Regions from separate parts of the Agromyces sp. NPDC056965 genome, predicted to be linked through region 2. Evidence: riboswitches for the same ligand, from Rfam matches in the RefSeq annotation. Region 2 holds a riboswitch; the other holds the start of a gene.
What was found. A riboswitch is a leader RNA that binds a small molecule or an ion and turns the genes downstream of it on or off. The one in region 2 is predicted to bind thiamine pyrophosphate.
Positions count from the first base shown of each region.

Region 1: linked by a shared signal. The riboswitch ahead of thiM (hydroxyethylthiazole kinase) and the one ahead of ACFTQE_RS00935 (ECF transporter S component) in region 2 are both predicted to bind thiamine pyrophosphate.

Region 1 covers NZ_JBHURI010000032.1:39,139-45,023, forward strand. Annotated here, with positions in the region: gene ACFTQE_RS10195 (MFS transporter) at 1-244, shown strand, start outside; gene ACFTQE_RS10200 (hypothetical protein) at 452-1,822, shown strand; TPP riboswitch at 1,893-2,005, shown strand; gene thiM (hydroxyethylthiazole kinase) at 1,996-2,877, shown strand; gene thiE (thiamine phosphate synthase) at 2,874-3,536, shown strand; gene ACFTQE_RS10215 (bifunctional hydroxymethylpyrimidine kinase/phosphomethylpyrimidine kinase) at 3,533-5,089, shown strand; gene ACFTQE_RS10220 (MFS transporter) at 5,086-5,885, shown strand, end outside.
Region 2 covers NZ_JBHURI010000002.1:40,546-51,432, forward strand. Annotated here, with positions in the region: gene ACFTQE_RS00930 (ABC transporter ATP-binding protein) at 1-1,148, opposite strand, end outside; gene ACFTQE_RS00935 (ECF transporter S component) at 1,150-1,785, opposite strand; TPP riboswitch at 1,825-1,934, opposite strand; gene ACFTQE_RS00940 (hypothetical protein) at 2,002-2,334, opposite strand; gene ACFTQE_RS00945 (DNA polymerase IV) at 2,397-3,662, opposite strand; gene ACFTQE_RS00950 (hypothetical protein) at 3,723-4,358, opposite strand; gene gatB (Asp-tRNA(Asn)/Glu-tRNA(Gln) amidotransferase subunit GatB) at 4,466-5,986, opposite strand; gene gatA (Asp-tRNA(Asn)/Glu-tRNA(Gln) amidotransferase subunit GatA) at 5,986-7,521, opposite strand; gene gatC (Asp-tRNA(Asn)/Glu-tRNA(Gln) amidotransferase subunit GatC) at 7,518-7,820, opposite strand; gene ACFTQE_RS00970 (alkaline phosphatase family protein) at 7,857-9,629, opposite strand; gene ligA (NAD-dependent DNA ligase LigA) at 9,669-10,887, opposite strand, start outside.

The sequences.
Region 1 (5,885 bases), on a different contig from region 2:
CCAGGTCGACCTCGGCGAGGTCAACTTCGTGAGCAACGACCAGTTGCGCGAAGTGCTCGACGCCACGGACGCCACGGACGCCCAGGTCGACGCCGCGGTGCAGATCAACACCGACGCCCGGCTCAGCGCCCTGAAGCTCGGCCTGCTCATCATGGCCGGCGTGAGCGCACTCGCGATCATCCCGGCGAGCCGCCTGCCGAAGTACCGCCCCGAGGAGATTCCCGACCCGTCACCCGCGGAGTGACGCGACCGATCGGCCGCTCGGCTCGACCGCGCTGACAGCCGCCGACCGGAACGTCCCCCAGTCCGGGGGTGATTCGGGGGATTCCGTCCGTTTCCGAGATGCGGCGAACCTAGACTCCCTTCAACCCCAACGAGTCCGCGCCGCGCAACCCGAAATTCCGCCGTGGGCTCCCCGTGCCGACTCGATTCGGCGTACCCGAAGGACCCCATGAAACGCACGCTCTCCGCGCTCGTGATCGCCGTGCTCGGCGCCGGCATCGCCGTCGTCGGCACCGCCGCGCCGGCATCGGCATCGACGCCCTCGGTCACTGCGAGCTGCATCTCGCTCGACGTGAACCTCACCGGCTACTCGACCGACCCCGGCGCCGCCGAGGTCACCGAAGAGGTCGTCGTGACGCCCGCCGTCGACGAGGTGAGCCACACCGACTACCGGTACGAGAAGTGGAAGCTCGGCATGTGGCTGATCCCGTATGCGACGGGCGAGTTCCGCTGGGTCCACAAGGATGTCGGCGACTACGACGTCTACGACTGGGGCTTCTACAAGTTCACCGGCGCGACCCAGAAGCACATCGACGTCGAGGCGAAGCCCGCCATCACCGAGACCGTCGTCGTCACCCCCGCGGTGCCGGCGAACCCCACCCCCAACACGGTCACCGTCGAGATCGACGGCGACGTCGTCGTCGACACCGCGTTCGGCGAGTCGTTCGACCAGTCGTTCGCACTCGACAAGTTCACCGAGCAGCCGTACACGGTGACCGTCACCTCGTTCGACGGCGAGGGCGCCGGCACCTGGCAGGGCACCTCCTCGGCGTGCGCACTCGGTGCGGCGAACGCCGCCGCGGTCATCGCGGCCCCGAGCTGCGGCGTCGTCGACGTCACCGTCACGAACCCCGCCCTCGCCGCCGACGCGATCAACGCGACCACGTCGGCCGTGGTCTACATCGACGGTGAGGCGAAGCACTTCCTCGCGATCGCCGAGAACGGCGCCGAGCAGCGCACCATCTCGTTCGCCGAGGACTCCGGCGACCACGGGGTCGTCGTCCGCACCGGCCCCGCGCACGGCGACGTCGTGCTCGCATCGACGACCGTGCTGACCGACTGCGAGGAGAACGCGGGCCCCGTCGAGCCGATCGTCGGCGAGCTCTCGGTCACGGGCAGCCTCACCCCCGGCGGCGCCATCACCGTCACCGGCACCGGCTTCGCGCCGAACACGCAGTACGACGTCGAGCTCCACTCGACGCCCCAGGCGCTCGGCACTGCGACGACCGACGGCGACGGCGACTTCGTCCTCCCCGCCACGATCGGCGCCACCACCCCGGCCGGCGACCACGACGTGGTCGTGCTGCTCGACGGCGACGAGATCACGAGCACCGGCATCGTGGTCGCCGCGGCGAACACGCCCGGAGCGACGGGCTCGAACACGACTCCGGCTGCGGCCTCGACGGCCGGCGCGAAGTCGACCGCCGGCCTCGCCGAGACCGGCGTCGACGCGAACGGCATCATGCTGCTCGCCCTGGCGATGCTCCTCGCGGGCGGCGCCGCCTTCGGCATCACGCGCGCCGCACGCTCGCGCGCCTGACGCATCCGAACGACCGAGGCCCCGTGGCGCATGCCACGGGGCCTCTCGGCGTTCCGGCCGCTAGGCTCGACCCAGTGACACGGGGTGCCGTGCACCGCTTCACCCGAAGCGGGCATGGCTGAGAACACACCCGTCGAACCTGATCTAGTTCGAACTAGCGAAGGGATGTCGCGTTGAGCGATCGTCTGTCCATCGACCCTGCCCACTCGAGCGCACAACTGCTCGACCGACTCCGCGACCGCGTGCCGCTCGTGCAATGCATCACGAACACCGTGGTCTCGGGCTTCACCGCGAACTCGCTGCTCGCGATCGGCGCCGCCCCGGCCATGGTCGACATCGTCGGCGAAGCGGCCGCCTTCGCGCGAGTCGCGAGCGGCCTCCTCGTGAATCTCGGCACGCCGTCGCCCGAGCAGCGCGCCGCTGCTCGCGAGGCCGTCGGCGCCGCCCACGAATCGGGCACGCCGTGGGTGCTCGATCCGGTCGCCATCGGCGCCCTGCCCATCCGCACGGCGCTCGCGCACGAACTCGTCGAGCTGCGACCCGCCGTCATCCGCGGCAACGCGAGCGAGATCCTCGCCCTCGCGGGCGTCGGAGCGGGCGGCCGCGGCGTCGACGCCGCCGACTCGACCGACGCGGCGGCCGAAGCCGCCGCACTGCTCGCCGCCCGGTTCGGCTCGGTCGTCGCCGTGTCGGGTCCGGTCGACCTCATCACCGACGGACGCAGCACGGTGCGCATCTCGAACGGCGACCCCCTGCTCACTCGCGTCACGGGCGGCGGATGCGCCCTCGGGGCGGTGACGGCCGCGTTCGTCGCGATCGCCGACGACGCCTTCACCGGTGCGGTCGCCGCGACCCTCGTCTACACGGTGGCCGCGGAGGTCGCCGCGGCCGGCGCCGAGGGTCCCGGCACGTTCGCACCCAGGTTCCTCGACGCGCTCGCGGCAGTCGGCCCGGCAGAGGTGCGGGAGCGCGCACGCGTCTCGAGCACCGTCGGAGACGTCGCAGGGGCATCCGCCGCCGCGGCGTTCGGCGTCGTCGCCGGAGCCGACGCGTGAGCGCGCGCACGGCACTCGACCTCTCGCTCTACCTCGTCACCGACGCAGCTCTCTGCGGCGAGCGCGGTACCGTCTCCGTCGTGGCCGAGGCCGTCGCCGGCGGCGTGCGCGTGGTGCAGGTGCGCGACAAGGGCGCCGAGGCATCCGCACTGCTCGCCCAGCTCGAGGCTCTCGCCGACGTCATCGACGGGAGGGCGGCCCTGCTCGTGAACGACCGCCTCGACCTCGCGATCGCGGCGCGCGCGAGCGGCGTGCCCGTCGACGGCGTGCACCTCGGCCAGGGCGACGCTGCGGCCGCTATCGCGCGCGACCGGCTCGGACCCGACGCCGTCATCGGACTCACCGCGAACACGCCCGCCCACCTCGAGGCGCTGCGCCGGATGCCCCGTGGCACGGTCGACTACCTCGGGGTCGGCGTGATCCGTCCGACCGCGACGAAGCCCGATCACCCGCCGGCCCTCGGCATCGACGGATTCAGCCGCTTCGCCGCGGAGGCGGAACTGCCGTGCGTCGCGATCGGCGGCATCGTGCCGGCCGATGTCGCGCCGCTCCGCGAGGCCGGGGCCGCCGGCGTCGCACTCGTCTCGGCGATCTGCTCGGCCGACGATCCTCGGGCGGCCGCTCGAGATCTCGCCGACCGATGGGAGGCCGCGCGATGACCGCTCGAGTGCTGAGCATCGCCGGCAGCGACCCCTCCGGAGGTGCCGGCATCCAGGCCGACCTGAAGTCGATCTCCGCCGTGGGCGGCTACGGCATGGCCGCGATCACCGCATTGACCGCCCAGAACACGCGCGGTGTGCGCGACGTCCACGTGCCGCCGGCGAGCTTCCTCGCTGCACAGCTCGACGCGATCTCCGACGACATCACGATCGACGCCGTGAAGCTCGGCATGCTCGCGAACGCCGAGGTCATCCGCACCGTCGCCGACTGGCTCGAGCGCACCCGCCCGCCGATCGTCGTGCTCGACCCCGTCATGGTCGCCACGAGCGGCGACCGCCTGCTCGACGCGGACGCCGAGTCGGCGATGCGCGAGCTGCTGCCGCTCGCCGACCTCGTCACCCCGAACCTCGCCGAGCTCTCGGTGCTCGCAGGCTCCGGCGAAGGGCCGCCGGTCGTGGCGACGACCTGGCCCGAGGCGATCGCACAGACCGAGAGCGTCTCGGCGAGGTATGGGGTGCGAGTGCTCGCGAAGGGCGGCCACCTCGCCGGCGACACCGCGCCCGATGCGCTCGTCGACGCCGCCACCGCGACGATCGTCGAATTCGGGGGTGAACGCATCGCCACGACCGCGACGCACGGCACCGGTTGCTCGCTCTCGTCGGCGATCGCGACCCTCGCCGCCGAGCACGGAGACTGGCCGGCCGCGATCGCGGAGGCCCGCCGCTGGCTGCGGGAATCGCTGCGTCACGGCGAGGCCCTCGGGGTCGGCGGCGGGCACGGCCCGGTCAACCACTTCGCCGGCCTCTGGTCGCGCGGCGGCACTCGCACCGCGCCGACGCCGGCCGAGGTCGAGTTCGAGTGGTGGGCCGGCATCGCCGACGTGCGAAGCGAGATCGACGAACTGCTGTTCATCCGCGGACTCGCCGACGGTTCCCTCGCACGCGAACCGTTCCTCGCCTACCTCGCGCAGGACGCGCTCTACCTCCGCGACTACGCTCGCGTGCTCTCGGAGGCCGCGAGACTCGCACCGGATGCCCCGGCGCAGGCGTTCTGGGCGAACTCCGCCCACGGATCGATCGTCGGCGAGCTCGAGTTGCACGAGAGCTGGCTCGGATCGGAGGCCGGCACCGCGGCATCCGCATCGCCCGATGCGACGACCACCGCGTACCTCGACCACCTGCTCGCGACCGCGCAGCGCGGCGATCACGCCGTGCTCATCGCGGCCCTGCTGCCGTGCTTCTGGATCTACACCGACCTCGGCGAACGCCTCGCCGCGGGCGAGTTCGGCGAGACCGCCCTCGATCCGGGGCATCCGTACGCCTCGTGGCTCGCGACCTACGCCGATCCCGGCTTCGCCGTCGCGACGCGCGACGCGATCGGCTTCGTGACGCGGGCGGCCGCGGGCGCGACCCCCGAGCATCGCGAGCGGATGCACCGCGCATTCGTCGCCTCGGCGCGGCACGAGTCGGCGTTCTTCGCGGCGCCGCTCGCGGCCGCGGGGGCGTCGGCGACATCTGCGACGTCGACGCCGACCGGGGCGGTGACCGCGTGAGCGGCGGGGCGACGGCACTCGAGACGGCGCCCGCCGAGGGCGCCTCCTCCGACCCGGGGCGAAGCCGCCGTGCCGTCACCGCGGCGGCCTTCGGCACGGTGCTCGAGTGGTACGACTTCTTCCTCTACGGCACGGCGGCGGCGCTCGTCTTCCCGACGCTGTTCTTCCCCGGCGACGACCCGCTCACGAGCCTGCTGCTCTCGTTCGCCGTGTTCGCGACGGGCTTCGTGGCGCGGCCGCTCGGCGGCCTCGTCTCGGGACACCTCGGCGACCGCTTGGGCCGGCGCCGCGTGCTCGTGGCGACGCTCGTCACGATGGGCGTCGCCACCGCCCTCATCGGCCTGCTGCCGACGCACGCGCAGATCGGGGCGCTCGCGCCCGTGCTGCTCGTCGTGCTGCGGCTCGTGCAAGGGCTCGCGACCGGCGGCGAGTGGAGCGGCGCCGTGCTGCTCGCCCTCGAGCAGTCGCCCCTGCGGCGCGGGTTCCGCGGGGCGTTCATCTCGAGCGCGGTGTACGTGGGTCTCATCCTCGGCAACCTCGCCTTCATGCTGCTCGTCGCGCTCCTCGACGACGAGGCGCTCTTCGCCTGGGGTTGGCGCGTGCCGTTCCTCGCGAGCCTCGTGCTCGTCGCGATCGGGTGGCGACTGCGCCGCCGAGTCGACGAGTCGCCCGAGTTCGTCGCGATGCTCGAGGCCCGTCGTGAGGCGCGCAGACCCGTCACCGAGGTGCTCCGCCGGCCCCGAGGCGTCCTCGCCGTGTTCCTCGTGCGCGTCGGCGTGAACACCACCTTCTACGT
Region 2 (10,887 bases):
CCGAGCGCGCGCGGCGCGACCTCGAGTTCGCGCTGCACGGTCGAGGCGACGAACTGGTGCTCGGGCTCCTGGAAGACGGTGCCGATGCGAGTGAGCAGCTCGCGCGACCGCCACCGGATCGGATCCGTCTTGAGTCCGGCGGCGAGCTCGTGCGAGGCGCGCACACGACCGCCGAGGGGTGCGAGCAGCCCGCCCATGGTGAGGGCCAGCGTCGACTTGCCCGCACCGTTCGGCCCGGTGAGCACGGTCGAGGCGGCGCGCGGCACTGCGAGCGAGAGTCCGCTGCGCACGACGGCGTCGCTTCGGCGACCGATCGCGAGATCGATGCCCTCGAGATCGACGACGGATGCCGCGGGCGAGGGCCGCGCTGCCGACACCGCCGGCGGCACCCCCGGCACCCAGACGCCGGCGGCGAGCAACGCGTCGCGCTGCGTGGAGAGGACGTGCTGCGGCTCGCCGTCGGCGATCAGTCGGCCGTCGCGGCCGAGCACGACCACGCGGGTGACGAGGTCGACCCAGACGTCGACCCGGTGCTCGACGACCACGAAGGTCGCGCCGGTGCGATCGAGCGTGCGAGCGACCGCCTGCCGCACCTCGTCGACCCCGACGGGATCGAGGTTCGCCGTCGGCTCGTCGAGCAGCAGGAGCCCCGGTCCCATCGCGAGGGCGCCCGCCAGCGCGAGGCGCTGCTTCTGGCCGCCGGAGAGCGCGTTCGTGGGGTGATCGAGCGGCAGGTCGAGACCGACCTCGTCGAGCGCCCGCCGCACGCGCGGCCAGATCTCGTCACGCGGAACGCCGAGGTTCTCGCACCCGAAGGCCACATCGTCGCCGACCCGCGCGAGGATCACCTGCGAGTCTGGATCTTGCAGCACGAGACTCGCTCGCCCGCGCACCGAACCGGGCCACTCGCCGTCGATGAGCAGCGAGCCGGTCTCGTCGCCCTCTTCGGCCCCGCCGTGAACGCCGGCGAGTGCGTGCAGGAGGGTCGACTTGCCCGACCCCGACGGGCCGAGCAGCAGTAGCCGCTCCCCCGGGGTGATGACGAGGTCGATGCCGTCGAGTGCGGCTCGCTTGCGCCCGGCGTGCCGCCACCCCCACCCGCGCGCCTCCACGCGCGCGGGCCGGGTGGCACCGGAATCGCGCCCCACGTCAGACCCGCTGCGCCACGTCTTGACCGGCGGCGAATCGGCTCAGTGCTCCCGTCGCTGCGAGACCGCGCACGATGAGCCAGCCGAGCAGCCCGGCGAGCACCGCGCCCGAGATGACGACGGTCGTGAAGTAGAGCCCGAGGAACTCCGGTGACTTCGCGAGGTTACCCGAGGTGAAGAGCTCGAGCGTCCACGCTGCGGCGCCGGCAGCGGCACCCGCGAGCATCGCGGGCACCAGGCCGAAGCGGCGGTAGGCGAAGATCGCGAACACCAGTTCGGCGCCGAGACCCTGCATCACGCCGGAGTAGATCGTCTCGATGCCCCACTGGTTGCCGACGAGGGCGGAGACGATCGCGGCGAGCAGTTCGACGAAGAGCGCTGCACCCGGCTTGCGGATGATGAGCCCGCCGAGCACGCCGCCGATGAGCCAGATGCCGACGGCGATGCCGCCGAGACCCGGCGTGAGCGCGTCGGCCGCGCTGAACCACGCGTAGCCGACGTTGTTCCAGAAGAGGAAGAGGAGCCCGGTCGCGACGCCGATGACGCTGGCGACGACGATGTCGACGACCCGCCAGCGCAGGTCGCGCGACTTGCGGGGCGTGGAGGGGCTGCTGGTTTCTGATGCTGCAGTGTGCACTGTCGTGCCCTTTCGATTCGTGGAAAGAGGCACGGGAAATTGAGATGTGATTGGCCTCCCTGCGCTGGCATGACCCAGATCAGGTTCGACGGTCGAAGGTTGAGAACCTTCCTCTCAGCCCGGCTCACCGGACTCCCGTGTTCGAGCACGAGTATACGCCGATGGCGCGGGCAGCGTCGTCGACGGCAACGGCCTGCGCCGCAGCCGACGGCGAGGTCAGCGCTTGAGTGCGCGGATCACCATTTTGAGCGCCTTGCCCGTGACCCAGACGAGCGGAGTGGCGACCAGCAGCAGCCCGATGAGGTTCGGTTCGAAGCGCACGTCACCCGAGCGGCCGACGTATGCGCCGAGCGGAATGGAGAGTCCGCCACCGCCACCGCCGCCCGCTTCGTCGCCCGAACCATCGGAGCCGCTGCCGGCACCGAAGCCGTAGTACCCGAGCGCCACGGGCACGAGCGTAGTGCCGTCGATGTCGACGGGGTCGCCGTAGGAGGTCTTCACACCGACGCCGGCGACGGTCTCAGCGAGGTCCAGAACGAGTTCAGCCATGAGTCAACGCTACCGGCGCGCCTGCTCTCGAACCACCCCTTGCGAGATTCGCCGGCACCGATTCAGCGAATGTCGCCGGCACCGGGTTCTGTGCGACGCGACGACTCGACCCGGTCGGCTGCTCGCTTCACGAGCGAGGCGGGCCGCACCGCACCGCGGCCGAACCGCGCCGTCACCTCGTCGATCGTGCGTTCGGCCTCGCGCCACTCCTCGTCGGGGTCCCACAGCATCGCACCGCTGCCCGAGGGCCGGAGTTGCTCGGCGCGCACGCCGATGAGACGGATGCGGGCCCCGTCGACTGCGAGCTCGCCGAGCGCAGCGGATGCCTCGTCGTAGATGCGCCTCGCGACGTCGGTCGGCTCCCCCAGCGTGCGCGACCGGGTGACGGTGCGGAAGTCGCCGTAGCGCAGCTTCAGCACGACCGTGCGCCCGACCACGCCGGCCCGACGGAGCCGTACCGCGACGTCGTCGGAGAGACGCAGCAGCTCGCGTCGCAGCTGTTCGAGGTCGGTGAGGTCGTACCCGAACGTGACCTCGTGCCCGATGCTCTTCTCCTCTCGCCCGGTGACGACGTCGCGGGCGTCGACCCCCATCGACAGGTGGCCGAGTTTCGCAGCGAGCGCCGGCCCCAGCGCCCGTGCGAGCGCGTCTGCCGGCATGGCGGCGACGTCGCCCACGGTACGGAGCCCGAGGCGGGTGAGCGACTCCTCGGTGACCTTGCCGACCCCCCAGAGCGCTGAGACGGGCAACGGGTGCAGGAACTCGAGCGTGCGATCGGCCGGGACGACGAGCATGCCATCGGGTTTCGCCCGGCTCGAGGCGACCTTCGCGACGAACTTCGTCGCCGCGACGCCGACCGAGCAGGTGAGACCGGTCTCGTGGTGCACGCGTCGACGCAGGCCCCACGCGATCTCGGCGGGGCTGCCGTGAAGCCGTCGTGCGCCGGACACGTCGAGGAAGGCCTCGTCGATCGAGAGCTTCTCGACGAGCGGCGTGACCTCTTCGAAGATCGTCATGACCCGGCGCGAGTACTCGGTGTAGCTCGCATAGTCGCCGCTCAGCACGACCGCGTTCGGGCAGCGCTGGAGGGCCAGCGACATGGGCATGGCAGAGTTCACGCCGTACTTGCGAGCCTCGTAGCTCGCGGCCGACACGACACCGCGGCCCGCCGTGCCGCCGACCAGCACGGGCTTGCCGCGCAGCTCGGGTCGCTTCAGCAGCTCGACGGAGACGAAGAACGCGTCCATGTCGACGTGCAGGATCGGCGTCGCCGAGTCGTCGACCGGACCGGTGGTCACTTGGCGCGACGAGCCGTCCTGCTTGCTCATGATGCGACCCTATCCGCTGCCGCCGTCATCGCAGACTCCGCTGGCCACCGCCCGAAGCGGTCAGAAGCCGAAGTCGCCGCCCCCACCGAAATCGCCACCGCCGAAGTCGCCGAAGCCACCGAAGTCGCCGCCCGAGTCGGCACCGGATGCGTCGTAGCCGTCGGACGCCGCAGCGTCGCCGCCATCGGCACCGGCCTCGCCGGCACCGCCGTCGGCACCCGCCTCGAACGCCGACGGGTCGGACAGGAACGCCTGCGCGATCGCCGAACCGACCACCACGCCGGCGACGGAGCCGAGCAGCGAGCCGGCGAACATGCCGCCGAACGACGGACCGCCCTGCTGCGGGCGTCCGCCCGAGGCATCCGCTCGCGTGAAGGCGCGCTCGACGCTGCCGGGTGCGCGGAGCTCGGCGCGGGTCGCTGCGCGGGCCAAGGCGCTCGGCTCGTCGGAGACGAGTCGTTCACCGGCCGGCGCGTCGGCGCTGAGCGAGGCGAAGAGGGCCTGGCGCTGCTGCGGCGTGAGCTTCGCGAACGCTTCGGCGTGCACCGCCTCGACCGACTCGGGCGGGGCCGTGCGCAGCAGGTAGCGGTAGCGCTCGACCGCGAGCTCGTCGTCACTCAGCCTGCGGGCGGGCTGGGCCTGAGGGCGCTGCGGTTCGGCGGGAACTGCTCCGAAGAGACGGTCAAGGAATCCCATGTTGTCCTCGTCAATCGTTCAGGGGACGACCACTGTACGGCCGCGAGCATCGAACATGCTGAGAGCCGAGCGGATCCCTCCGCTCGGCTCTCTTGCGCTTGCGTGCGTTACGCGGTCTGCGCGGCGCGCTCGAGCACGAGCTCGCGCACACGCGCGGCATCGGCCTTGCCCTGCATCGCCTTCATGACCGCGCCGATGACCGCGCCCGCGGCCTGCACCTTGCCGTCGCGGATCTTCGCGAGCACGTCGGGCTGCGAGGCCAGCGCCTCGTCGATCGCGGCGATCAGTGCGCCGTCGTCGGAGACGACCGCGAGGCCACGGGCATCGACCACCTGCTGCGGCGAACCCTCACCGGCGATGACGCCCTCGAGCACCTGGCGCGCCAGGCGGTCGGTGAGCGTGCCGGAGTCGACGAGCTGCGAGAGCTCGGCGACGTGCTCGGGAGCGACGAGGCCCGAGGCGTCGACGTCTGCGGCGTTCGCGAGGCGGGCGATCTCACCGGTCCACCACTTGCGGGCAGCGGCGGGCGTCGCGCCGGCCTTCACCGTCGCCTCGAGCTCGATGAGGAGGCCGGAGTTCGCGACATCCTGGAACTCGAGGTCGGTGAAGCCCCACTCGGACTTGAGGCGGCGACGACGCGCGGCCGGCGGCTCGGGAAGCGCAGCGCGCAGCTCGTCGACGAGCTCCTTCGAGGGCACGACCGGCAGCAGATCGGGCTCGGGGAAGTAGCGGTAGTCGTCGGCGTCGGACTTCGGGCGCCCGGCGCTCGTCGCGCCGGTGTCCTCGTGCCAGTGACGCGTCTCCTGGATGATCGTGCCGCCGCCGGCGAGGATCGCCGCCTGACGCTGGATCTCGTAGCGCACGGCGCGCTCGACCGAGCGCATCGAGTTGACGTTCTTCGTCTCGGTGCGCGTGCCGAGCTTCTCCTGGCCGCGGGGGCGCAGCGACACGTTCGCGTCGCACCGGAGGTTCCCGCGCTCCATGCGCGCCTCGGAGATGCCGAGCGAGAGCACGATGTCGCGGATCGTGGCGACGTACGCCTTCGCGAGAGCGGGGGTGTCGGCCTCGCCGCCGAAGATCGGACGGGTGACGATCTCGACGAGCGGAACGCCGGCGCGGTTGTAGTCGACGAGCGAGTACTCGGCACCCTGGATGCGGCCCGTCGAACCGCCCACGTGCGTGAGCTTGCCGGCGTCCTCCTCCATGTGCGCGCGCTCGATCGGCACCGTGAAGACCCGGCCGTTCTCGAGCTCGACCTCGACCTCGCCGTCGAACGCGATCGGTTCGTCGTACTGCGAGATCTGGTAGTTCTTCGCGAGGTCGGGGTAGAAGTAGTTCTTGCGCGCGAACCGGCTCGACGGCGCGATCTCGCAGCCGAGCGCGAGGCCGAGGCTGATCGAGTACTTCACGGCCTCGCCGTTGACGACGGGCAGCGAACCCGGCAGGCCGAGGCACACGGGCGTGATGAGCGTGTTCGGCTCGGCGCCGTGGAACTGCGAGTTCGCGGGGTTCGGGGCCGACGAGAACATCTTCGTCGTGGTGTTCAGCTCGACGTGCACCTCGAGGCCGATGACCGGCTCGAAGAGCTCGAGGGCCTTGTCGAAGTCCATCAGTTCAGCGCGGGCCATCAGAGTGCGCCTTCCTCGGTCGCGGTGAGCTCGTGAATGGAGAGATCGGGTGCCTGGGCGAGCAGCGGGCCGCCCCAGCGCTCTTCGAGCAGCTGCTCGAGGGCCGCGCCGACGTTGTAGAGACGTGCGTCTTCACGGGCCGGTGCCAGGAACTGGATGCCGACGGGCAGTCCGTCTTCGGGAGCGAGCCCCGAGGGCAGCGAGATGCCGGGCACGCCCGCGAGGTTCGCGGGAATCGTCGCGATGTCGTTGAGGTACATCGACACGGGGTCGGCGAGCTTCTCGCCGAACTTGAACGCGGTCGTCGGCGCAGTCGGCGAGGCGAGCACGTCGACGTTCGCGAACGCCGCGTCGAAGTCGCGCTGCACGAGCGTGCGCACCTTCTGCGCGGAGCCGTAGTACGCGTCGTAGTAGCCCGCCGAGAGCGCGTAGGTGCCGAGGATGATGCGTCGCTTCACCTCGGGGCCGAAGCCCGCCTCGCGCGTCGCCGACATGACCTGCTCGACCGTGCCGCCGCCCTCGGGCGTGACCCGGAGGCCGAAGCGCACGGAGTCGAACTTCGCGAGGTTCGACGACGCCTCGGCCGGGAGGATGAGGTAGTACGCCGCGATCGCGTACTGGAAGTGGGGAGCGGAGATCTCGACGATCTCGGCGCCCTGCTTCTCGAGCAGTTCGAGCGACTCGTGGAAGCGCTGGCGCACGCCGGCCTGGAAGCCCTCGCCGTCGAGTTCCTTGATGACGCCGATGCGGAGGCCCGAGACATCCGCTCGGCGCACTGCCTCGGCCATCGACGGCCACGCCTCGGGGATCGACGTGGAGTCGAGCGGGTCGTGCCCGGCGATCACGTCGTGGAGCAGTGCGGCATCGAGCACGTTTCGCGTGACGGGGCCGATCTGGTCGAGCGAGGAGGCCAGGGCGATCGAGCCGTAGCGGCTGACGGCGCCGTAGGTCGGCTTGACGCCGACCGTGCCGGTGACGTGCGCCGGCTGGCGGATCGAGCCGCCGGTGTCGGAGCCGAGCGCGAGCGGGGCTTCGAACGCGGCCACGGATGCCGCGGAGCCGCCGCCGGAGCCGCCGGGGATGCGGTCGAGGTCCCACGGGTTGTGGGTCGGACCGTACGCGGAGTGCTCGGTCGACGAACCCATGGCGAACTCGTCCATGTTCGTCTTGCCGAGCGGGATCATGCCGGCTTCGCGCACCTTCGTGACCGGCGTCGCGTCATACGGAGGGATCCAGCCCTCGAGGATGCGCGAGCCGGAGGTCGAGGGCATGCCCTTCGTGACGAGCACGTCTTTGATCGCGATCGGCACACCCGCGAGCGGGCCGAGGGGCGCGCCTGCTGCGCGCTGGCGGTCGATCTCGGCGGCCGTCTCGATGGCGCGTTCGCCCTCGACGTGGAGGAACGCGTGCACGGCACCGTCGACGGACGCGATGCGGTCGAGGTGGGCACGGGTCGCCTCGACCGAGGAGACCTCGCCGGCGGCGAGCTTCTCGCCGAGTGCGGCTGCGGACAGGCGGATCAGTTCGTCGCTCACTGCTCTTCTCCCAGGATCGCCGAGACCTTGAATCGCGAGTCGTCGGACTCGGGGGCGCCCGCGAGCGCCTCGTCTGCGGTGAGCACCGTGGTGCCCACGACGTCGTCGCGGAACACGTTCTGCATCGGGATCGGGTGGCTCGTCGGCGGCACGTCGGGCGTGGCGACCTCGCTCACCTGCTCGACCGCGTGCATGATCTGGCCGAGCTCCGTGGTGAGGTGCTCGATCTCTTCATCGGTGAGCGCGATGCGGGCGAGGTTCGCGAGATGCGCGACCTGCTCCGCAGTGATTTCGGACATGCTGCTCCGTCGTCTCGGGATGGGGATGCATCGATTCTATCGGGGCGCGCCGAACAGCCCGTCGCCGTACTTCTGCAGCAGCTCGTACGCGTCGGCGTAGGTCTCGGGCTGCGGCTCCCCCGACGTTCCGTACTTCGCGATCAGCAGGCCGAGCAGCCCCTGGGCCGGCGGGCTCAACGGCCGTGCCGAGGAGCGATCGGCCTCGTTCGGCGGGCGTTCCTCGTCGTTCGGCGGCACGTACTGCGGCGTCGGCGACGGCCACGTCGACGGATGCCGCGGCACCGCGAGGTTGAGGGCCGCCGTCAGGTCTCTGGCACCGGTGTCGCGATCGGTCAATTCGTCGAAGCCGTACTTCTTCGACAGCGTCGCGATGACGGCGGCGTGGTGGAATTCGTCGTTGATGACGGTTCCGGACCGGGTGTACGCCGAGATCGCGATGGCCGGAACGCGAACGCCGAGGCGGTCGAAGGTGAAGCCCATCTCGCCGGCGCCGGCATCGTCGGGAGGCGTCGCCGACGGCGGGGGCACGTGATCGTAGGTGCCGCCGTGCTCGTCGAAGGTGATGAGGAGCATGGTGTTCAGCGCGTTGGAGCCCGACTCCGATGCCCCGCCCCGCACGGCCTGGTAGACCCTGCTGACCAGTGCGTCACCGGCCCTGACGTCGGAGACCGCGCTGTCGATGACCGGTTCGTCGTCGAGGTCGCTCTCGCGGAACTTGCCGAACGGCGGGTGGAAGTCGTTGTGGTCGTAGACCATCCGCGGCTCGATGAACGCGTAGGCGGGCAGTGTGCCCTCCGCGGCGTCTCGCTCGAAGTCCTCCATCGTCGCGAAGTGCTCGGTGCGCCAGTACTTCTCGAGCACCGGCGCGTGCAGGAACCCGGTGAACGAGATCAGCTGGCGCTGGTCGAAGTAGACGCGCCAGCTGAGCCCCTGCTTCTCGAGCCGGTTGAAGACCGTCGGCGCTGCAGGGGCGTCGAGCCACTTGCGGTAGCCGCCGTGCAGCACGTTCGTGACGAAGCCGTGCGAGGTCGAGGCGTGGAAGAACGATCGATTGCAGAACGTCTGCGAGGGCACGGCGCAGTGCCAGTGGTCGAACACGGCGAACTCGCGTGCCAGCGTCGACAGCACCGGCAGCATGCTGGAGTCGAATCCGCCCATGATCTGGCGCACGTCGTCGGGGTCGGGCGCGTGTCCGCGCCGAAGCGCGGTGAGCTTCGCCTCGTAGTCGCGTACGAAGCCCGACATGTCGGGCTTCGTACCATCGTGGGGCGCGTTGTACGGCGCGGTCATGTGCGGGGGTTCGCGACCCTCGTTGTGCGGCGGGTCGATGGTGGCGAACAGTTGCGTGTTCACGTGCGGGTACTCTTCGCCCGGGTCGGGATCGGGTCGTTCCATGATCTGGTCGGTGGCACCCGAGTAGACGTGCGCGGGTATCGAACTGCCATCGGCGGCGACGTTCGCGTACTCGCCGAATTCGAGGCCCTCGAACCGCGCGCCCGAAGGCAACGACGCCGTCGAGTACAACCGGCCGAGCAGGTTGTCGAACGACCGGTTCTCTCCCATCAGCACGACGAGGTGCTCGATCGGCGAATCACCGCCGCTGGCCGCCGCGGAGGGCGAGGGAGCTGTCGCGCTCGGCGATCCTCCGGCGAGGGCCACGCCGACGGCCGCGCCCGCGCCGCCTCCGACGACGACTCCGGCCGCGGCCGCACCGCCGACACGGAGGAACTCACGTCGCGACGGGCTGCGTGGGGACTCGCTCGAAGCGTCGCCGTTCGGCGCCGTCGCGTCGTCGGATGGTGTCGACATGCTCCCCCTCGATGATCAGGCAGTCGCCTTCAGTCGCCGTCAGTCGCCTTCTGCAACCTCGATCGGTGGCAGCGCGTCGGGGCCCGCCGTCACGAGCAGCGCGAACTGCGCTGCGTCGAGCACCCGGATCCCGAGCTCCTCGGCCTTCGCGAGCTTCGAGCCCGCACCCGGGCCGGCCGCCACGAAATCGGTCTTCTTCGAGACGCTCGACGCCGCCTTGCCGCCTGCGGCGATGATCGCCTCCTGCGCCCCCTCACGGCTGAAGCCCTCGAGCGAGCCGGTCGCGACGACCGTGAGACCCGCGAGCACTCCCCCGGCCTCGGCGGCCGCCCCCGGCCCAGGATGCCCCGGAGTCGCGAACTGCACGCCCGCCGCCGTCCAGCGGTCGACGATGTCGAGGTGCCAGTCGACGCCGAACCACTCGATGAGCGAGTCGGCGATGATGCCGCCGACGCCCTCGACCTCGGCGAGCTGTTCGCGGGTCGCCGCGCGGATCGCGTCGAGCGAGCCGAACCAGTCGGCGAGCGCGCGGGCGGCGACCGGCCCGACATGGCGGATGTTGAGCGAGACGAGCAGGCGCCACAGCGGCTTCGTCTTGGCCTTCTCGAGTTCGGCGAGGAGCTTCGTCGCGGCCTCGGAGGGACCGACGACCCGGTAGTCCTTCTTGACCCCTGCCGCTCGGCGTTCGGCCGGCGTCATCGTCTCGGTGCCGGGCGGGTAGCTCGCCGGCCCGAGCTTCTGGAACGGCGCGCGCCTCGACGGCGCACCGGTCTCTTCGTCGACCTTCGGCTCGCCGGTCTCGGAGTCGCGCACGACGACCTCGATCGGCACGAGCTCGTCGAGCGTGAGGTCGAAGAGACGGGCCTCGGTCGCGAGGGGCGGCTCGGCGGGCACCGACGGCTGGGTGAGCGCTGCGGCCGTGACCTCGCCGAGCGCCTCGATGTCGAGGCCCCCGCGAGACCCGATGTGCTCGACGCGGCCGCGCACCTGCGCGGGGCACGACTTCGCGTTCGGGCAGCGCAGGTCGATGTCGCCCTCTTTCATGGCGCGCAGCGGCGTGCCGCACTCGGGGCAGAGCTCTGGCATGTGCCACTCGACCTCTGTGCCGTCGCGAAGCTGCTCGACCGCCCCGAGGATCTCGGGGATGACGTCGCCCGCCTTGCGGAGCACCACGGTGTCGCCGATGCGCACGCCCTTGGCCTTCACGACCTGCTGGTTGTGCAGCGTCGCCTGGCGCACGGTCGAACCGGCGACCTTG